DNA from 3 places in the Pseudomonas sp. PME37.24/006 genome. Region 2 is predicted to be linked to each of the others. Evidence: predicted binding sites of a transcription regulator. Region 2 holds the regulator's gene; each other region holds the start of a gene.
What was found. The regulator sigma-54, encoded in region 2, starts transcription at its own class of promoters, with help from an activator protein. The targets are predictions, from matches to a motif close to ANTGGCATNNANNTTGCTNT.
Positions count from the first base shown of each region.

Region 1: the regulator sigma-54 is predicted to act here: its motif matches at 1,724-1,743, upstream of ACZ3GY_RS03340 (CmpA/NrtA family ABC transporter substrate-binding protein).
Region 3: the regulator sigma-54 is predicted to act here: its motif matches at 3,024-3,043, upstream of ACZ3GY_RS01235 (pilin).

Region 1 is NZ_JBVHNL010000001.1:719,588-726,966, reverse strand. Features, by position in the region: gene cobA (uroporphyrinogen-III C-methyltransferase) at 1-26, shown strand, start outside; gene ACZ3GY_RS03345 (nitrate- and nitrite sensing domain-containing protein) at 110-1,408, shown strand; gene ACZ3GY_RS03340 (CmpA/NrtA family ABC transporter substrate-binding protein) at 1,876-3,207, shown strand; gene ntrB (nitrate ABC transporter permease) at 3,223-4,068, shown strand; gene ACZ3GY_RS03330 (ABC transporter ATP-binding protein) at 4,079-4,933, shown strand; gene ACZ3GY_RS03325 (hypothetical protein) at 4,943-5,170, opposite strand; gene dcd (dCTP deaminase) at 5,472-6,038, opposite strand; gene ACZ3GY_RS03315 (cold-shock protein) at 6,367-6,576, shown strand; gene apbC (iron-sulfur cluster carrier protein ApbC) at 6,681-7,379, opposite strand, start outside.
Region 2 is NZ_JBVHNL010000001.1:361,257-368,635, reverse strand. Features, by position in the region: gene mlaE (lipid asymmetry maintenance ABC transporter permease subunit MlaE) at 1-400, opposite strand, end outside; gene ACZ3GY_RS01660 (ATP-binding cassette domain-containing protein) at 400-1,209, opposite strand; gene ACZ3GY_RS01655 (KpsF/GutQ family sugar-phosphate isomerase) at 1,459-2,433, shown strand; gene ACZ3GY_RS01650 (KdsC family phosphatase) at 2,433-2,954, shown strand; gene lptC (LPS export ABC transporter periplasmic protein LptC) at 2,965-3,534, shown strand; gene lptA (lipopolysaccharide transport periplasmic protein LptA) at 3,521-4,063, shown strand; gene lptB (LPS export ABC transporter ATP-binding protein) at 4,066-4,791, shown strand; gene ACZ3GY_RS01630 (RNA polymerase factor sigma-54) at 4,960-6,468, shown strand; gene hpf (ribosome hibernation-promoting factor, HPF/YfiA family) at 6,624-6,932, shown strand; gene ptsN (PTS IIA-like nitrogen regulatory protein PtsN) at 6,948-7,379, shown strand, end outside.
Region 3 is NZ_JBVHNL010000001.1:259,717-267,095, forward strand. Features, by position in the region: gene ACZ3GY_RS01225 (type II secretion system F family protein) at 1-1,121, opposite strand, end outside; gene pilB (type IV-A pilus assembly ATPase PilB) at 1,124-2,830, opposite strand; gene ACZ3GY_RS01235 (pilin) at 3,091-3,534, shown strand; gene ACZ3GY_RS01240 (sulfatase-like hydrolase/transferase) at 3,712-5,589, shown strand; gene ACZ3GY_RS01245 (peptide chain release factor 3) at 6,090-7,379, opposite strand, start outside.

The DNA of each region.
Region 1 (7,379 bases), 360 kb from region 2:
GAGAACTTGAGGTACGCAGCGCCTGACCCCTTACGACAGTCCGGTCTATGCAACTGGACTGCTATTTGCACTGTTTTAGTTCAACCGTACTGCCTGAAAGACTGCCCTCATGCCTGACACCACCATGCCTGCCGCCCTGCGATTCATGCTCGCCGCCCGCCGCTGCGAGCTGCAGGGCCTGGAAAGCCTGTCCTTCACCTGCCAACTGGTGACCAATGTCAGTCAGTTGGTGCACCAGCTGCAGAAGGAACGGGGCTACTCCAACATCTATCTGGGCAACCAATCGAGCCATTATCTGCACCAACTTGACGCACACAGTGCCGAGTCAGCCGCCGTAGAGCGTCAGGTACACGAATGCTTCATGGCCATGGATACCGCTCAGGCCAATGCCGCGGATCGTGCCCGCCTGTTCAACCGCATCGCTTATGTCTTGCATGGTCTGGACGAACTGCCCGGCCTGCGCCGCCGCATCCGCGAGCTGCAGCCGACGCCACGCCTGGCCACCCAAGCCTTCACGCGGCTGATTGGCGGGTTGATGGCCGTGGTCTTCGAAGCCGCCGATACCGCAGTCGACCCAGGCATCACCCGGCTGCTGGTGGCCATGTTCAACTTCATGCAGGGCAAGGAGCTGGCCGGTCAGGAGCGCGCCGCGGGTGTCGAGGGCTTCTCGCGCGGGCATTTCGATGCCGAGTTGCAGGAGCGCCTGCAGCATCTCGAAGACGGCCAGGAGCGCTGCTTCGATGTGTTCAGCGAGTTCGCCGATGCAGAGGCGGGGGCCCTGTGGCAACAGATTCACAGCGGCGACACCGTCGCCCAGGTAATCAGCCTGCGCGGCATCGCCAAGCGCACGTCTGCCAATGCCACGGTCGATCCGAGCCTGTGTGAGCTGTGGTTCGAACTCAATACCCGACGCATCGACGCCATGAAGGAAGTGGAAAACCACCTCGCCAATCGCCTGCTGGAACACTGCCGCCGCAGCATCGCCGAAGCCCATGCTGACCTGGACAACCATCGCACGCTGCTCAAGCGTCTGGGGCAGATGGATGTTGGTAGCGATCAGGCGCTGCTGTTCAGCGTGCACAGCAGCACCCTGGACAGTGCATCTCAGGATTCGGTGGGCAACCACCTGACGCGCTCGGTGCTCGACCTGCTGCACGAACAGAACCAACGCCTGCAGCGAGTCAGTGACGAGCTCAAGGAAACCCGCGAAACCCTCAACGAACGCAAAGTGATCGAGCGGGCCAAGAAGCTGCTGATGAACGATTACCGGCTCAGTGAAGAAGATGCCTACGCACGCCTGCGCCAATCCGCTATGGAGCGCAGCATGCGCCTGGTCGACGTCGCCCAGAGCCTGCTCGCCTTCGCCGCCCGCAAGGCCCAGGAAAATCCGCGCAGCGACCGCGCCTGAATGAGCCTTACCGGCCCTGGGTATCGCTGCGCTCAACCACAGGCTACGACCCACTCCGCCCCTGTAGCCCAGCACTGAAAGGCGATGCCCGGGAAAAGTGCCTGCAATAAAGACTCTGGCATCCATGCACCTACGCCGCGCACGGCAAGCGATCGACGCCCCGCTGCTGTGCGGCGCCAGCCTCCGAACTGATCAGGCGCAGCCTCGAAGAAATCGTCCGGCACAGGCTGAAAACCTTTCCTGCTCAAGCAGTTAACGCAGATACACCAAGTACTCAAGGGCAGCTGTCAACCAGCCAGGCCACCGGTGCCAGCTACTGGCATGCAACCTGCTATGTCCGTAACAGGGAGGCAGGCTCTGCCCCTCCACAATCCAAATCCTGGACAACGGCGTCCACCCTCATACAGCCCGCGCGCTGCCATGAGAGTGACGCCGTTTTTTTATGCGTGCCTTTTGGGGAAAACGATATGGACGACAAGCCACGTACACTGCAGAGCATCGACGACAGTACCAATCAGCCACGTCGTACCTTCCTCAAACAATCCATGGGTCTGCTCGGCGGCAGCGCATTGATGAGCATGCTACCTGCGGGCCTGAGCAGTGCGGTATGGGCTGCGGGGAGCGACGGCCTGGAAACCACCAAGGCCAAGCTCGGCTTCATCGCCCTGACCGACGCCGCACCGTTGTTCGTGGCCGATGAACTGGGCTTGTTCGCCAAGCACGGCATGACCGGCGTAGAGGTGCTCAAGCAATCGTCGTGGGGCACCACCCGCGACAACCTGGTGCTCGGCGCCGGCAGTGGCGGCATCGATGGCGCCCATATCCTTACACCGATGCCCTACCTGATGGCCGCCGGTAAGGTGACCACCAACAATACCCCGCTGCCGATGTACATCCTCGCGCGCCTGAACCTCAACGGTCAGGGCATTTCCATCAGCAAGGAATACCAGGATCTAAAGCTTGGCACCGACGCCAGCGCCTTCAAGCAGGCCGTTGCCGCCAAGCAGGCAAAAGGCCAGAAGATTGCAGCGGCGATGACCTTCCCAGGCGGCACCCACGACCTGTGGCTGCGCTACTGGATGGCAGCTGGTGGGATCGAACCCAACAAGGATCTGCCGACGGTGGTCATCCCGCCACCGCAGATGGTCGCCAACATGAAGGTCGGCAGCATGGACGCCTTCTGCGTCGGTGAGCCATGGAACGCTCAGTTGATCAACCAGGGCATTGGCTACAGCGCGGTAACCACCGGCGAGCTGTGGGCCAACCACCCGGAAAAAGCCCTGTCGCTGCGCGCCGATTACGTCGACGCCAACCCCAACGCCACCCGTGCGCTGCTCAAGGCGGTGATGGAAGCGCAGATGTTCTGCGAAGCGGCGGAGAACAAGGAACAGGTCGCCGAGATCTGCGCCAAACGCCGCTGGATCGGCGCTCCCGCCAAGGATCTGCTGGCACGCTTGCAGGGCAACATCGATTACGGCAACGGCCGCGTGGTGGAAAACAGCCCGCACCTGATGCGCTTCTGGAGCGAGTTCGCCTCCTACCCCTTCCAGAGCCACGACCTGTGGTTCCTGACCGAAAACAAACGCTGGGGCTACCTGCCGAAGGACTTCGACAGCCAGGCACTGATCAACACCGTCAACCGCGAGGACATCTGGCGCCAGGCCGCCGCCGAGCTGGCGGTACCTGCCGAGCAGATTCCGCAATCCAAGTCGCGCGGCATCGAGACCTTCTTCGACGGCAAGACCTTCGACCCGCAGAACCCGCAAGCCTATCTCGACAGCCTGTCCCTGAAGGCCTAACCGGAGGAACGCTCCATGAATGCGCCCGTAAAATCGCTGGCCCTGCCGGCCGGTGTCATCGCTCCAAGCTGGCTGAAACGACTGTCGACCACGCTGATGCAATCGGTACTGCCGCCGCTGGTGATCACCTCAGCACTGCTGCTGATCTGGCAATTGCTGTGCAGTGGCCCCACTGCATCGCTGCCGCCACCCAGCCAGGTCATCGAAGACACCTGGGAGCTGATCGTCAATCCGTTCTATGACAATGGCGGCACCGACGTCGGCATGGCCTGGCAACTGCTCGCCAGCCTCGAGCGGGTGGCCTACGGCTATGCCCTGGCAGTCGTGATCGGTGTAGCGTTGGGCGTACTGGTCGGCCAGTCGACCTGGGCCATGCGTGGTCTCGACCCGCTGTTCCAGATCCTCCGTACCGTGCCGCCGCTGGCCTGGTTGCCGCTGTCGCTGGCCGGCTTCAAAGACAGTCACCCATCGGCGCTGTTCGTGATTTTCATCACTGCCATCTGGCCGATCATCATCAATACCTCGGTGGGCATTCGCAACATCCCCGAGGACTACCGCAACGTCGCCAAAGTGCTGCGCCTCAATGGCCTGGAGTACTTCCAGAAGATCATGCTGCCTGCCGCCGCCCCCTACATCTTCTCAGGGCTGCGCATTGGCGTGGGGCTGTCCTGGCTGGCGATTATCGCAGCAGAGATGCTGATTGGTGGCGTGGGTATCGGCTTCTTCATCTGGGACGCGTGGAACGCCTCGCGCATCAGCGACATCATTCTCGCCCTGGTCTACGTTGGCGTGGTCGGCTTCCTGCTCGACCGCCTGGTGCTGTTCGTCGGCAACCGCATCACCCGTGGCACATCGGCCTGAGGAGACAGACATGAGCAAGCACTACCTGAGCATCGAACATGTGGAAAAGTACTTCGAGCGTGACGGCGTCAGCTCCCACGTACTGAACCAGATCAACCTCAACGTCGAGCGTGGCGAATACATCTCTATCATCGGCCATTCCGGTTGCGGCAAATCGACGGTGCTGAACATCGTCGCCGGCCTGACCGATTCCAGCAGCGGCGCGGTGATTCTCGATGGTAGGGAGGTTCGTGGTCCCGGCCCGGATCGCAGCCTGGTGTTCCAGAACCATTCGCTGCTGCCCTGGCTGACGGTGCAGGAAAACGTCGCACTGGCCGTCGACAAGGTCTTCAAACGCACCAAGAGCAAGGCCGAGCGCCGCGACTGGACGCTGCATCATCTGGAGCTGGTGAGCATGGGCCACGCATTGCACAAACGGCCCAGCGAAATTTCCGGCGGCATGAAGCAGCGTGTAGGCATTGCCCGCGCGCTGGCCATGGAACCCAAGGTGCTGCTGCTAGACGAGCCCTTCGGCGCACTCGACGCCCTGACCCGCGCCCACTTGCAGGACGAGGTGATGCGTATCCAGAGCGAGCTGCACAACACGGTGATGATGATCACCCACGACGTCGACGAAGCCGTGCTGCTTTCCGATCGCATCGTGATGATGACCAACGGCCCTTCGGCGACCATTGGCGAAATCCTCACCATCGATCTGCCGCGACCCCGTGACCGCATCGCTCTGGCTGACGACCCGCGCTACAACGCCTATCGGCATGCCGTGCTGAGTTTCCTGCACGAGAAACAGCGCAAGGTCGAACCCATGAGCGCACGCCGCGCTGCCGCAGCTAAAGAGCCGGCCGGCAAGGAGCGCGCTCGCGCCTAGATGCTGCGATCAGTCGCGGGCAATGCCCGTTACGGTAATGCCGAAGCGCTCCTCCAAGCGAACTGCGGGAGTCTGCTCCTCACGGGGCAGCTCCTTCGGTTCGAGGCGCTCCAGGTTCTCTTCGGCCCACTCCAGCAGCCAGATCACAGCCTGCTCGAGGCTGGGTTTGTCTTTCGATTTGACCTTGAGGACTTCGGCCGCCTCATCTCGGCTGTAGGCGATATTCCATTGGCTCATAGTGAGTCTCCAGCGGGTAGTTTTGCGGCTGGCACACAACCTTGCGCACCGTCATAACCATGTAGACCGGCCGCGGGTGAACAGTTCGACCTATAAATCCGAATGAACTTAGCCGGGTACCTCCACTCAGAAACTAGGCATCGATTGATTTCTCCGGGCGCCCATGGCGCCCATTTTTTTGCCTGCAATTTGTCCCCACGTCACTGACTGCCTACCCGGTGCTCGTCCGCAGGCGAGAAATCTCGCCCACAAAAAAGCCGGGAAACACCCGGCTTTTTCGAATCGCACTCCACGTGCCGTATCAGGCCCTGGGCAGCGTCACACCGCGCTGCCCCTGGTACTTGCCGCCCCGATCCTTGTACGACACCTCACAGGCCTCGTCGGACTCAAGGAACAGCATCTGTGCCACACCCTCGTTGGCGTAGATTTTCGCCGGCAGCGTGGTGGTGTTGGAGAATTCCAGCGTCACATGCCCTTCCCACTCCGGCTCCAGCGGCGTGACGTTGACGATGATGCCGCAGCGCGCATAAGTGCTCTTGCCCAGGCAGATGGTCAATACGTTGCGCGGAATGCGGAAGAATTCCACGGTACGTGCCAGCGCAAACGAGTTCGGCGGGATGATGCACACGTCGCTTTTGATATCGACGAAACTTTTCTCGTCGAAATTCTTCGGGTCTACGGTGGCCGAGTTGATATTGGTGAAGACCTTGAATTCATCGGCGCAGCGCACGTCGTAACCGTAGCTCGACACCCCGTAAGAAATCAGCGGTAAGCCGCCTTCATTACGCACCTGGCGCTCGACGAACGGCTCGATCATGCCGTGTTCCTGGGCCATGCGGCGAATCCACTTGTCCGATTTGATGCTCATGGCGGGGCCGTCCTAGAAGGTCTGTGCGGTGAAAAAGTGAACGCATCTTACCGGGCTGAGCGACAGGGTTCAAAGCCTCTTGACAGGCCGTTTGAACAAGAGGCCGCAGTGCTGAATGCCAGGAAATCGCAAAAAGACTGACAGACCATTCGCACTTAGCGAAGAAAGCGGGTATGGTGACCCCACTGTGCTGCATGTGTCACCGCGAATCGCTACATGATGCCTAGATTTCGATCCAAACATCGTCCGACTCCTAGTACTCGTTGCACTCAGTCCCGGCCTGGTTTTATCCAGGGCTGTTATTTCTTTAGATATTAGGAGACATCACATGTCCAATCGTCAGAATGGCACCGTTAAGTGGTTCAACGATGAGAAAGGCTACGGCTTCATCACTCCGCAATCCGGTGACGACCTGTTCGTACACTTCAAAGCTATCCAGAGCGATGGCTTCAAGAGCCTGAAAGAAGGCCAGCAAGTTTCCTTCGTGGCCACTCGTGGTCAGAAAGGCATGCAAGCTGAGGAAGTTCAGGTTATCTAACCTGCTCTTTCTATAAAAAACCTCGCTTCGGCGGGGTTTTTTTATGCCTGCATTTTATGCAGCGAGTAATGCAGCGCGCCCGCCAGGCGGACGCGCTACTGCGATCAATCATCGGCGATGACGATGGTCGGCATGGCCTGGGCGGTCGCCGCGCTCGAAGCGATGCGTGCACCGACCTGCCGCGCGACTTGCTGATATAGCATAGCGATCTGGCTTTCCGGATCGGCGATGGTCGTCGGCTTGCCACCGTCAGCCTGCATACGGATGGCCATGGACAGCGGCATGGAAGCCAGCAGATCGACGTCGAACTGAGCAGCCAGTTTCTCGCCACCACCCTCACCGAACAGATGCTCCGCATGGCCACAGCTGGAGCAGATGTGCACGGCCATGTTCTCCACCACGCCGAGCACCGGAATGTTCACCTTGCGGAACATCTCCACGCCTTTGCGGGCGTCGAGCAGGGCCAGATCCTGCGGTGTGGTGACGATGACCGCCCCCGCAACCGGAACCTTCTGCGCCAGGGTCAGGTGGATATCGCCCGTGCCGGGCGGCATGTCGATGACCAGATAGTCGAGGTCATCCCAGGCGGTCTGGGTGACCAGTTGCAACAGCGCCCCAGAGACCATCGGCCCGCGCCACACAACCGGCGTGTTGTCATCGGTGAGAAAAGCCATGGACATCACCTGTACGCCATGGGCTTCGAGCGGCACGAACCACTTCTGATCACGTACTTGAGGCCGCGTACCTTCAGGGATACCGAACATGATGCCTTGGCTCGGGCCGTAGATATCGGCATCGAGAAT
Region 2 (7,379 bases):
ACAACTGCTCGGTGGACTTCATGTTGCCGATCTCGGCGGTCAACGCAGAACCCGCGCGACCGGCGAATAGCAGCGCAGTGACCACCGGCCCCAGTTCACGCAGCAGAGTCAGCGCAACCATCTGCCCGACCGCCTGCTCGGAACCATACTTAGCAAGAATGCTGAAACCCTGCAGCGACAGCACCATGCCGATGAACAGGCCGGAAACCACGATAATCGCCAGTGAAAGGACGCCCACCGAATACAGCTGCTTGATCAACAACTGCAGCGAATTACCTGACGTACCCCGCCCGAACAGCGCGCGTAGCAGAAAGATCGTCGAACGCCCCAGCGTGGCAACCACGTCGATGCCCGCACGCCCGAACAGGCGCACGCGCTCGAGTGAAGATGTCCTGCGCATCAGCGCCTCCCCAGTAGATCGTCGTGGTAACTCGGCGCTTGAAAATGGAAGGGAACCGGCCCGTCCGGCGTTCCCTGCATGAACTGCCGTACCCGCGGATTCTCAGAGTCGCGCAGCTCGGCGGGTGTTCCCTGACCCAGCACTTGGCTGTCGCCAACTATATAAATGTAATCGGCGATGCTCGCTGTCTCCGCCAGATCGTGGGACACCACGATACTGGTGATGCCCAACGCATCGTTGAGCAAACGGATCAGGCGCACCAGCACGCCCATGGCAATTGGATCCTGCCCCACGAACGGCTCGTCATACATCAGTATCTGTGGATCCAGAGCAATTGCCCGAGCTAACGCAACGCGCCGCTTCATACCGCCGGAGAGCTCATCGGGCATCAACTCGATCGCGCCACGCAAGCCAACCGCCTGCAGCTTCATCAGAACAATGTCACGAATCATTTCTTCGGGCAGTTGAGTGTGTACACGCAGAGGAAATGCCACATTCTCGAACACATCCAGATCGGTAAACAGCGCACCACTCTGGAACAGCACGCCCATTTGCTTGCGCATGTCGAACAGTTCACTGCGCGACAGATCAGGCAGATTCAGGCCGTTGACGTGGATTTGGCCGCTGCTGGGCCGCAGCTCGGCCGCGATCAGCCGTAACAGCGTGGTTTTACCGCAGCCAGAGGGCCCCATGATCCCGGTAACCTTGCCCCGCGGGATGCATATGTCGACGTTCTTGAAGATGTGACGCTCGCCGCGCTGAAAACTTACGTTTTTAAGCTCGACCGCATACTGATTTTCGGCGCTCATCGGAACTCCATTACGTACTGCCTTCCTAATCTGACGCCCCGCATCGGAATAAGGACACGATGATCAGCCACACGGGCCCCAAAATGGTTGCGGACTATAGCATTTGCCCAATAGCCCACCAAAGCTGAGAACCCACGACGTTCAGGCTTGTGACAGCTTTGCCATTTCGCAGCCACGCCATGGATGATGAGTCGCGGAGTCTTTCCCGCTATAATCCCTGTCTTTTTCGTACAGCAGCCCAAGCAGAGCATGAACCAGACCCGCGACCTGATTGATTCCGCACAGCGCACCATCCGTCTAGAGATCGAGGCGGTACAAGAGCTGCTGCCCCGTATTGACGCTGACTTCGTCAAGGCGTGCGAGCTGATTCTCGCCAGCAAGGGCCGTGTGGTGGTGGTCGGGATGGGAAAATCCGGACATATCGGCAACAAGATTGCCGCGACCCTGGCCAGCACCGGCACCACCGCTTTCTTCGTGCACCCTGCTGAAGCCAGCCATGGCGACATGGGTATGATCACCCGTGACGACGTCGTCCTGGCCCTGTCCAACTCAGGCTCCACGGCCGAAATCGTGACCTTGCTGCCGCTGATCAAGCGCCTCGGCATCACCCTGATCAGCATGACCGGCAACCCCGAGTCGCCGCTCTCGAAGGCTGCCGAAGTCAACCTCGACACCCGCGTAGCCAAGGAAGCGTGCCCACTCAACCTGGCGCCGACCTCTTCCACCACCGCCTCCCTGGTACTGGGCGACGCCCTGGCCATCGCGCTGCTGGAAGCCCGCGGTTTCACTGCCGAAGACTTCGCCTTCTCCCATCCCGGTGGCGCCCTGGGTCGTCGCCTGCTGCTCAAAGTCGAGAACGTCATGCACGCTGGCGACAGCCTGCCCAAGGTCAATCGTGGCACCAGCCTGCGCGAAGCCCTGCTTGAAATGACCCAGAAGGGCCTGGGCATGACCGCCGTACTGGAAGACGACGGCCGCCTGGCCGGGGTCTTCACCGACGGTGACCTGCGCCGCGCCCTGGATAAAGGTATCGATGTGCGTGATGCGTGCATCGACGACGTCATGACGCCCAACGGCAAAACCGCTCGTGCTGATATGCTTGCCGCCGAGGCCCTGAAAATAATGGAAGACAACAAGATCAGCGCGCTGGTAGTGATCGATACCAGTGGTCGTCCTGTAGGCGCCTTCAACCTTGGCGATCTGCTGCGCGCGGGAGTGATGTGATGAACGACCTGCTGCAGCGCACTCACGCCATCAAACTGGCGATTTTCGATGTCGACGGCGTACTCACCGACGGCAAGCTGTATTTTCTCGTTGATGGCAGCGAGTTCAAGACCTTCAATACCCTGGATGGCCAGGGCATCAAGATGCTGATCAACTCTGGCGTACGAACGGCCATCATCAGCGGCCGCAAGACTCCCGTAGTCGAGCGCCGCGCACAGAACCTGGGTATCCAGCATTTGTACCAGGGCCGTGAAGACAAACTCGACGTGCTCGACGAGCTGCTCGCCGAGCTGGGCCTCAGTTACGAGCAGGTGGCCTACCTGGGTGACGACTTGCCGGATCTGCCGGTAATCCGCCGTGTCGGCCTGGGTATGGCGGTAGCCAGCGGCAACGAATTTGTGCGCGAGCATGCCCACGGCGTCACACAAGCGCGCGGCGGCGAAGGTGCGGCACGCGAATTCTGCGAACTGATCATGCGTGGCCAGGGTACTCTCGAAGCCGCCCAAGCGGCCTACCTTTAGGGGTTTACTGATGTTGCGCAAATTCATCACACCCGTCCTGCTGACCTTCGGCGCCCTGCTGCTGGTGGCAGCCGGGTACTGGAACATCAACCCGGACAGTTTCTCCAGCGCGCCACAGCAGAGCGGCCCGGACAACCCGATCGACTTCTACGCCGTGAACGCCCGCAGCGTGCAGTACCTGCCCGACGGCAAGGTACAGAGCGACATGACCAGTGATCTGCTCGAGCATGTGCAGAGTACCGACGTCACCCTACTGACCGAACCGCGCATGAACCTGTTCCGGGGCACCGAGCTTCCCTGGAAAGTACGCAGCGCACGCGGCGAGGTAGGCCCCGATGGCGACGAGGTCGAATTGATCGACCAGGTGCGGGTGGAACGCACAGACGAAAAGGGCCGCGCCACTATACTTACCACCAGCCGCCTGACCGTATTCCCACAGAAGGAATATGCGCAGACCCAGCAAGCCGTTAGAATCGACGCGGCCAACGGGGTGACCACGGCACAAGGAATGAAAGCGTACTTGAATGACGGCAGGATGCTCCTGCAGTCCAACGTAAGAGGCCAGCATGAGGTTCGTTAAAACCCTCCCCCTACTTCTCAGCCTCGGCGCCACGCTCGGAAGCGCAAGCGCCTGGGCTCTGCCGAGCGACCGTGATCAACCGATCCGCGTGCAGGCCGACAGTGCTGAGCTGGACGACAAACAAGGCGTTGCAGTGTATCGCGGCGACGTCGTCATCACTCAGGGCACCCTGAAAATCACTGGCGACACCGTCACCATCACCCAGAACGCAAAGGGTGAGGTCGATGTGTTCACCTCGGTGGGCAAACCCGCCTATTACGAGCAGAAGCCCTCGGCCGACAAGCAGATCGTCAAGGCTTACGGCCTGACCATCCAGTACTTTGCTGCCAATGAGCGCATCGTACTGATCGACCAGGCCAAGGTGGTTCAGGAAGGCAACACCTTCGAAGGCGAGAAAATCGTCTATGACACCCAGCGACAGATCGTCAATGCAGGCCGCGCCACGGGCACCAATGTGTCGACGCCGCGCCCGCGTATCGACATGGTGATCCAGCCGCAGAAAAAACCCGCCGCTGAGCAGGGCCAATAACGATGGCAACTCTGAAAGCCCAGCACCTGGCCAAAAGCTATAAAGGTCGCCAGGTCGTTCGCGACGTAAGCCTGAGCATCGACAGCGGGCAGATCGTCGGCTTGCTCGGCCCCAACGGCGCCGGCAAGACCACCTGCTTCTACATGATCGTCGGTCTGGTTCAGGCCGATCAGGGCCGCGTACTGATCGACGATCTCGACGTCAGCCACCAGCCCATGCACGGCCGCGCCCGCGCCGGTATAGGCTACCTGCCTCAGGAAGCGTCGATCTTCCGCAAGCTCAGTGTGTCCGATAACATCATGGCGATCCTGGAAACGCGCAAGGATCTGAGCCGCGCGCAGCGGCTGCAGGAACTGGAGGGCCTACTGCAGGAATTCCACATCACCCACATTCGCGACAACCTGGGCATGAGCCTGTCGGGTGGTGAGCGCCGCCGTGTAGAAATCGCCCGCGCCCTTGCAACATCACCGAAATTCATCCTTCTCGACGAGCCCTTCGCCGGCGTCGACCCGATTTCGGTCGGTGACATCAAGCAAATCATTCACCACCTCAAAGCCAAAGGCATTGGGGTGCTGATCACCGACCACAATGTGCGCGAAACCCTGGATATCTGCGAGACCGCCTATATCGTCAGCGACGGCCAACTGATCGCCGAGGGCGACTCCGCTGCGATCCTGGCCAACCAGATGGTAAAGGAAGTCTACCTGGGCCACGAATTCCGCCTGTAACGGTTTTCCCACCGATGGGCATCCAGAGCCTGTTACCCCACGACATGGTCGTAATGAAATGGTAACGGGCTCTAGGCAAACCACTCGGGTTCAGGCATATAATTTGCTTCCTAGTGGCGCTTTGGCGCCCTGTCGTGGATTGCGCACAGACGCCAGATAAGGTCTGCAATGAAACCATCGCTAGTCCTGAAAATGGGCCAGCAGCTGACGATGACACCGCAGCTGCAACAAGCCATTCGCCTGCTCCAACTGTCGACTCTCGATCTGCAACAGGAGATCCAGGAGGCGCTGGAGTCGAATCCGATGCTCGAGCGTCAGGAAGAAGGCGACGACTTCGACAATTCGGATCCCATGGCCGACGGTGCGGAAAGTGCCACCACTGCGACTGCTCAGGAAGAGAAATTTCAGGAGCCGACCTTCCAGGAAAACACCCAGACCGTCGACAATCTGGAAGAAGGCGACTGGGGTGAACGCATCCCCAGCGAACTACCCGTAGACACAGCCTGGGAAGACGTCTACCAGACCAGCGCCAGCAGCCTGCCAAGCAATGACGACGACGAGTGGGACTTCACCACTCGCACCTCCGCCGGCGAGAGCCTGCAGAGCCATATGCTTTGGCAACTCAATCTGGCGCCGATGTCCGACAAGGATCGCCTGATCGCCGTTACCCTGATCGACTGCATCAACGCTCAGGGCTACCTCGAAGAAACTCTCGAAGAAATTACCGACGCCTTCGACCCCGAACTCGATGTCGAGCTCGATGAAGTCGAAGCCGTGCTGCACCGCATCCAGCAGTTCGAGCCTTCCGGCATCGCCGCCCGCGACCTGCGCGAGTGCCTGCTTCTGCAATTGCGTCAGCTACCGACCAGTACACCCTGGCTGAGCGAAGCTCAGCGCCTCACCAGCGACTACCTCGACCTGCTCGGCAGCCGCGACTACAGCCAGTTGATGCGCCGCATGAAGCTCAAGGAAGACGAGCTACGCCCGGTTATCGAGCTAATTCAGAGCCTCAACCCGCGCCCTGGCTCGCAGATCGAGTCGAGCGAGCCCGAGTACGTGGTGCCTGACGTGATCGTGCGCAAGCACAACGATCGCTGGCTGGTGGAGCTCAACCAGGAAGCCATGCCGCGCCTACGCGTCAACGCGCAGTACGCAGGCTTCGTGAAACGCGCCGACTCCAGCGCCGACAACACCTTCATGCGCAATCAGTTGCAGGAAGCACGCTGGTTCATCAAGAGCCTGCAGAGTCGCAACGAGACCCTGATGAAGGTCGCGACGCAGATCGTCGAGCATCAGCGCGGCTTCCTCGACTACGGCGACGAAGCCATGAAGCCGCTGGTACTGCATGACATCGCGGAAGCGGTAGGCATGCATGAGTCGACCATTTCCCGCGTCACCACCCAGAAGTACATGCATACGCCGCGTGGCATTTACGAGCTGAAATACTTCTTCTCCAGCCACGTCAGCACCTCCGAAGGCGGCGAATGTTCGTCCACCGCGATCCGCGCGATCATCAAAAAACTGGTCGCCGCGGAAAATGCGAAAAAGCCATTGAGCGATAGCAAGATCGCTGGTTTACTGGAAGCACAGGGCATTCAAGTGGCGCGCCGCACAGTCGCCAAGTACCGTGAATCGCTCGGTATAGCGCCTTCGAGCGAACGCAAGCGATTGATGTAAGCGCCCTTGTAGGGGCATCTCTAAAAACGTTGGCGAGGCAGTTAACGCAGCGGTAACAACGTAGGCAGTTTTTAGAGTTGCCCCGTAGCAAGCCCCAGTGTTCCTGCGGCAGGTCTATAGCCTGCCACTCACACACGGCAACAAGGAGAAGCGGTATGCAAGTCAACATCAGTGGACACCAGCTGGATGTGACAGACGCACTACGCAGCTACATCGAGGAAAAGCTCGGACGTCTCGAGCGGCACTTCGACAAGATCACCAATGTGCAGGTCATCCTGGAGGTCGAGAAGCTCAAGCAGAAAGTCGAAGCTACCTTGCATATCGCCGGAGGCGAAGTGGTGGCAAATGCCGAGCATGAAGACATGTACGCTGCCATTGATCTACTGACCGACAAACTTGACCGCCAACTCATCAAGCACAAGGAAAAACAGCTCGACCGCCAGCAGGGCGCAATGGCCCGCTGACCTCGTCCTTATCCTATGATCCGACTTGAAAATATCCTGACCCCCGGCCGTTCCCTCGTGAACGTGCCGGGCGGCAGTAAAAAGCGTGTACTCGAACAGATAGCTGCCGTGATCGCGAGCGACCTGCCCGATCTCGACGGCCAGACCATCTATGAAAGCCTGATCGCCCGGGAAAAACTCGGTTCGACCGGTTTTGGCAATGGCATCGCCATTCCCCACTGCCGCCTACCCGGCTGCAGCTCACCGATCAGTGCACTGCTGAAACTCAACGCTGCGGTCGACTTCGACGCCATCGATGGTGCGCCCGTCGATTTGCTGTTCGTGCTGCTGGTTCCCGAAGCAGCGACCGATGAGCACCTGGAACTGCTGCGCCAGATCGCCAGCATGTTCGACCGCGAGGACGTTCGCGAGCGGCTGCGCCAGGCTCAAGACAGTGAATCGCTGTAC
Region 3 (7,379 bases), 100 kb from region 2:
GCGGTCAGGCCATCTACGGCGTTATCTACTTCCGCCTCGTAGTAGCTGGCCACCTTGTCGAGCATGGTATCCAGTGCACCGGACTCTTCACCAATGGCGGTCATCTGCACAGCCATGGCGGGAAACACATTGGTCGAGCGCATGGAGAAATTCAGCTGCATACCACTGGTTACGTCCTGTTTGACCTTGTTAACGGCATTACGGAACACAACGTTGCCTGTAGCGCCTGCCACCGAGTCCAATGCTTCGACCAGCGGTACGCCTGCCGCGAAAGTAGTGGAAAGTGTGCGGGCATAGCGCGCGACGGATGATTTGTAGACGATATTGCCAACAATCGGCGCTTTGAGCACGACGCGATCCAGGCCGTCTCGGAATTTCTCCGAGCGCTGCTTAGCCTGAATAAACGCGTAACCAACCGCCACGAGCGCGATTATGAAGATAAACCACCATTCCTGAAGGCCTTCAGATATATCAATCACGAACAAAGTAAAGCCGGGTAACTCTGCGCCGAAACTTGAGAAAACATCCTGGAATTGCGGCACCACTTTGATCAGCAAAATACAGGTCACGATTACGGCAACTGCCACTACCGCAATGGGATAGTTCATCGCCTTCTTGATCTTGGCCTTCAGTGCCTCGGTTTTTTCCTTGTAGGTGGCCACCCTGTCCAGCAGCGTTTCCAGAGCACCTGCTTGTTCGCCCGCTTCAACCAGATTGCAGAACAGATCATCGAAATATTGAGGCTTGGTGCGCAGCGCTGCCGCGAAACTGTTACCGGCTGCCACATGCTGCTTAATTTCATCGACCAGCTTGCGCATATTCGGGTTTTCGAGACCATCGGCGATGATGTCGAAGGACTGCAGCAGCGGAACGCCGGCCTTCATCATCGTTGCCATTTGCCGTGCGAAAAGGGCAATGTCCATTGGCTTGATTTTTTTGCCCGCTCCGAACAGCGACATGCTCTTTTTGCGCACTTTGGTCGGGTTGATACCCTGCTTGCGCAGTTGCGCCTTGACCAGGGCTGGGTTCTGCCCGTTGAGCTCGCCTTTGACCACGGATCCCTTACGATCCTTGCCTTCCCAGACAAATGTGCTGGTCTTCGCTGCCTTTGCTGCTGCCATGGTTAATCCTTGGTCACGCGGTTGACTTCTTCAAGGCTGGTAACGCCTTGCATGGCCTTCAGCAGGGCCGAGGTACGCAGGTCGTTGAAGCCGTCTTTTCGCATTTGCGTGGCAATATCGATGGAATTGCCTTCCTCCATAATAATCCGCTGCAGGCTCGGCGTGTTTTTAACTACTTCATAAATACCGACACGGCCTTTGTAACCGTTCTTGCAATTTTCACAACCGACCGGGCCATAGAGCTTGAAGGTGCCAAGTTTGTCTGCAGGAAATCCTTCCTCCAGCAGAGCCTCGTTGGGGATGGGTACTTCCTTCTTACAGCTGTTGCAAAGCTTGCGCGCCAGGCGCTGGGCGATGATCAGGTTCACCGAGGTCGCGATGTTGAAGGAGGGCACGCCCATATTGCGCAGGCGGGTCAGGGTTTCAGCCGCACTGTTGGTGTGCAGGGTGGACATCACCATATGGCCAGTCTGCGCCGCCTTGATAGCAATGGAGGCCGTGTCCAGATCGCGAATTTCGCCGACCATGATGATGTCAGGATCCTGGCGTAGGAATGCACGAAGTGCTTGTGTAAAGTCCATGCCCTGCTTGGGGTTGACGTTAACCTGGTTGATGCCCTCCAGGTTGATCTCCACCGGGTCTTCCGCTGTGGAGATATTCACGTCCGGGGTGTTGAGGATGTTCAGACCGGTATACAGCGACACGGTTTTCCCCGAACCCGTAGGGCCGGTTACTAGAATCATTCCCTGCGGCTGCTTGAGTGCTGCCATATACAGGTCTTTCTGGCTTTCCTCGTATCCCAGGGCATCGATACCCATCTGCGCGCTGGCGGAGTCGAGAATCCGCATCACGATCTTTTCGCCCCACAGGGTGGGCAAGGTATTGACGCGGAAATCGATGGATTTGCTCTTGGATATGCGCATCTTGATACGGCCATCCTGCGGCTTGCGTCGCTCGGAAATATCCAGCCCAGCCATGACCTTCAGGCGTGCACTGATGCGCGGTGCCAATTGAATCGGCGGGCGTGCCGTCTCATGTAGAATACCGTCTGTACGAAAGCGTACACGGTAGGTTTTTTCGTAGGGTTCGAAGTGCAGGTCGGAGGAGCCGCCTTTGATGGCATCGAGCAGCATCTTATTAACGAAGCGCACCACCGGCGCGTCGTCGGCATCCTGGCCGCCGCCGTCGTTGATCTTCTTGTCATCATCGCCGGCTTCGGTCTCCAGGCCATCCAGATCCACGTCGCCCATATCTTCCAAGCCGGTATTGCCGGTATCGAAGAATTTGTCGATGGCATCACCGAGCTTGTCGTCTTCGACCAGCAAGGCTTCGGTGGAAAGACCGGTGCTGAACTGGATGTCCGTAACCGCCTGATGGTTGGACGGATCGGAGATGCCCACGAACAGCTTATTGCCGCGGCGCCACAGTGGCAGAGTGCGATGCTGGCGCACCAGTTTTTCACTGACCAAGTCCCTAGGCTGGCTTTCCTTATCCAGCGCATTGAGGTCGAAATAAGCCACGCCAAACTGATCCGCTGCTAGCTCCGCCAGAGCGCGACTCTTAACCAGTTTATTTTGTGCTAGGTAGGTGACCAGCGACAATTTATTTCGCTTGGCCTGGGTTTGCGCCTGCTGAGCGGCCTTCTCGTCCAGTAACTCAGCCAGTACCACCTGCTTGGCCAAGCCGGAAAGGGGAATATTGTCGCTCATGGACACCTCACGCATATCGAATGGGTGCGTTATAGCGCAGATGGCAGTTGCTGCCAAACGGCCAGTACCTGGGTGACGAAAATTGTCACAAGGTGCGGAGAATCGCGGTGCGGATGCTTGGCATTACTCATCCACCAGGTTCCGTTTTGTGAGGCGATTCTCGTATTTCATAGTGTTCTTGAGGCTTGGGTGTGTTGGCACGCCTTCTGCTTAGTCACCAGCAGGCTTGTCTGCCTAACACTTAATGACTGGAGAGTTATATGAAAGCTCAAATGCAAAAGGGTTTTACCCTGATTGAATTGATGATCGTTGTTGCGATCATCGGTATCCTGGCCGCTATCGCTCTGCCGGCTTATCAAGACTATACCGGCCGTGCTCAGGCTTCCGAGGCCCTTACAGCTACAGCAGGTATTCGCGCTGATATTGGCGTGAATTTGGCCGAAGAGGGCGCTTTGGGAACCAATGCTACTTTGGATGACACTGCAAGTGCCCTAGCAGGTAAGTATTTTGACGCGGGTAATGTAACTGTAAGTAACGTGGGTGTTGTTTCTGTCGAGTTTTCTTCCGGTGTTCATAGTGGCGAGACTATGACACTTACCCCAATTCCTAACAGTACTGCCACGCCGACTCAAATTAGCCGCTGGGAATGTGATGGTTTGGATGATAAGTTCCTGCCTTCTGCTTGCCGTCCTGCTACTACTTAATTTGTTGCAGTCTCAAGCTTCTAGTGTTTCATGAGATAATCATGACGCTAGAGGTCTGTAAAGCGCCCCGCATTTGCGGGGCGTTTTTGTAATATTTCTCTGCAGGCATATTTCTGTCTAGGCAGAAATTACCTTGTTGTCAGGTTCTCTCAGGTTTTAGATTGCGGAGCAATTTTGTTGGAAGAAAATTTCCGGGTTGTGACGTTTCGTTGGATGATGTTGCTCACTGAAGCTGTTCTGTGGGCGCTTCCTCCGTTGATTTTTCTTTGTGTATATATCGGTTTTCTTGATGCGCCTACTAGTATTCTGGTTCCTCACCTGAAAATAATTGTTGCCATCTGGCTCGGAGTGGGCGGGGTAAGACTTTTAAGTTGGCGATTTGTAAGGGCAGGGCTGTTGCAGAGGGTAGCCGCTGCGGTGCTCCTTTTATTGCCGCCGCTACTGCTGGTGATTTGGTATGTGTGTGTATTGATTGGTTTGATGTCTTGGGGGCGAGTCGCTACGTGGTCGATGTTTAAAGTTTACTTGCTGCAAGGGGGATACCTTTTTGATGTTCTTGGTATATCCAGCTTGACGGTATTTGCCGTATGCTTTTTGCTTCTCTTATTCTTCGGGTGCGCGTATTTTTTTATTAGGGTACTTGATATCTCTCGGCAGGTATCTGCTCGCTTAAGTTTGCTGGGCTTGCTTTTTATATCTTTGCTTGGTATCACATCGGCTTTTGCCTTGACTATGTATCTTCCGGGTCAAGTTTATAGCCATCCGCAGGAACCTATCGGGGTCAGTTTTTTCCCAGGCAGAGCATCGGCTCTGCAAAGCCATGCTGTCGCCGTTTCGCCGAGGATTGATGCTGCTGAGAATGACGCGGTTCTGTCTTACCATCCTTCTCAGGTATTCAAGAATCGTAATGTGGTTTTAATCGTTGGTGACGCTCTGCGATCGGATCACATGGGGATATATGGCTATGATAGAGATACCACTCCTTATCTTGCTGCCTCAATACTCAAACATCAGACTCTGTGGGCTCGTAGTACTAGATCAGTGTGCGCAGAGTCATCCTGCGGCTTAATGGCGTTAGCCTCATCTCGCCCATTGCATTTATTACCTAGTAAGCCAATAACTTTGCATAGTGTGCTTCGGCAACATGGATATAAGGTTAATTTGATGTTGAGCGGAGATCATACGAATTTTTATGGGCTTAAGGAGGCGTATGGAACGGTTGATGAGTATTTTGATGGGTCACAGCAAAAGGTACGCTATGTAAATGATGATTTACTTCTAGTTGATCACGTCGCTTCGCTGCCGCGGTATGATGGCCAGCAATCTGTGATGTTCCAATTTCATCTTATGTCTACACACGGCCTCGGTTTGAGGCACAAACGAGAAGATAGCCTCGAGCCAGCAGTTAATTATTACAGTTGGCCTTCTGGGAAGGGGCGAAAAGCACCCTCGTTAGATGAGGTTCCTAAGGCGGTTAATTATTATGATAATGGTGTTGTTCAATTCGACTTGGTGGCTGATAAGATATTGAAAGAGTTGGAGTCTAAGGGTTATCTTGATAATGCAGTGGTCGTTGTTACTGGCGATCATGGTGAGATGTTGGGGGAGAAAGGGCTTTTTGGTCATCAGTATCGTGTAGATGAGGAGGTCTTGCGAATTCCGTTTGTCTTGCAGCGCCGCGGTTACGATGGCGATAATTTTGGTGATTGGCGGTTGGCGTCACAGGTGGATATTGCACCGACTATTCTCCGAGAACTAGAGATTGATTCACCGCCCGTTTGGCGTGGGGTTCCATTGCAGTCGCAATCCAACTCTCGAATTATCCACTTTCAACAGGCCCCGCAGGTTGGTCTGTATATATCCGATGGTTCCCTATCGCTGCTGAAATACTGGAGGGATATTTCTACTGGGGAAGAGTATGTTTTTGATATACAGAAAGATCCGCAAGAAACAGAGAATATTTCTGGAACGATTGATTCGACGGTGATTGCAAACTGGAGAGTTGCCGCTGCAAGTAGCGCAGTTTCTGGCGTGAGTGACTTCTCTGATGAATAAAACGCGGTAAGACGGGATCACTCATAGGGTGGATTAGCGAAGTCGTAGCCCGTTGTTTACCGCGAGCCTGCTGCACCCGACGCCCCGCCTTGTGCGGGGCGTTTTGCTGTCTGGGTTTCGCTTGGCTGCGAATCGTATGGCCGATTACATCTGCGGCTAATACGCCCTACGGATTTGAAAATCTTCGGCGTAGATTTCCTGACGATCTAGGTTGGTAAATAAAACACGGTAAGGCGGATTAACTCCGTATCGCGGTACGGCGACCGTAGCCTGGATTAGCCGCAGGCGTAATCCGGGGGCGAAGCCCGAAGGCGTAATCCGTCGTTTACCGCGAATCTGCCGTACCCGCTGCTGTAACTGAACGCCCCGCCTTGTGTGGGGCGTTTTGCTGTCTGGATTTCGCGTTGCTACGAGTTATGCGGCGGATTACGCCTTCGGCTAGGCTGCGCGCCCCGATACGCCCTACATTCTATATATAACCGAAGGCTCGTCCGCACCAATCAATGATGCTCGCGGGTCGCCCTGAACTTCACGTCCGGCCAGCGCTCTTCCATCAGGCTCAGGTTGACGCGGGTGGGCGCCAGGTAGGTGAGGTGGCCGCCGCCGTCGAGGGCGAGGTTTTCCACTGCCTTGTTGGAAAATTCTTCCAGCTTCTTCTTGTCGCTGCATTCGATCCAGCGGGCTGACCAGACGGTAATGGGCTCGTAGCCGCACTCGACCTTGTATTCCTCTTTCAGGCGGCTGGCGACCACGTCGAACTGCAGCACACCGACGGCGCCGAGGATGATGTCGTTGCTGCGCTCGGGGAAGAACACCTGGGTGGCGCCTTCTTCGGCGAGCTGCTGCAGGCCTTGGCGCAGTTGCTTGGACTTGAGTGGATCCTTCAGGCGCACGCGGCGGAATAGCTCCGGAGCGAAGTGCGGGATGCCGGTGAAGCCCAGGGTTTCGCCTTCGCTGAAGGTATCGCCGATCTGGATGGTGCCGTGGTTGTGCAGGCCGATGATGTCGCCGGCCCAGGCCTCTTCGAGCATTTCACGTTCGGAGGAGAAGAAGGTCAGGGCGTCGCCAATGCGCACGTCCTTGCCGGTGCGCACGTGGCGCATCTTCATGCCTTTCTCGTACTTGCCCGAGCAGATGCGCATGAAGGCGATACGGTCGCGGTGTTTGGGATCCATGTTCGCCTGGATCTTGAACACGAAGCCGGTGAACTTCTCTTCCACGGGTTCCACGGTGCGCTCATTAGCGACGCGAGCCAGCGGACGCGGGGCCCAGTCGACCACGGCATCGAGTACATGGTCGACCCCGAAATTGCCCAGCGCGGTGCCGAAGAACACCGGGGTCAACTGACCATTAAGAAATTCTTCCTGATTGAATGTGTGGCAGGCGCCCTGCACCAGCTCCAGTTGCTCGACGAAGCGATCGTACTCATCACCCAGGTGGGCACGGGCTTCGTCGGAGTCGAGTTTTTCGATGATCTTGGTCGCGGTGCGCTCGTGGCCATGGCCAGGCGTGTAGACGATGATGTAGTCATCGGCCAGGTGGTAAACGCCTTTGAAATCGCGGTAGCAACCAATCGGCCAGGTGATCGGCGCGGCCTTGATCTTGAGAACCGCCTCGATCTCGTCGAGCAGTTCGATAGGGTCGCGGATATCGCGGTCCAGCTTGTTGATGAAGCTGACGATTGGCGTGTCGCGCAGCCGGCAGACGTCCATCAGGGCGATGGTGCGTGGCTCGACACCTTTACCGCCGTCGAGCACCATCAGCGCCGAGTCCACCGCGGTCAGGGTGCG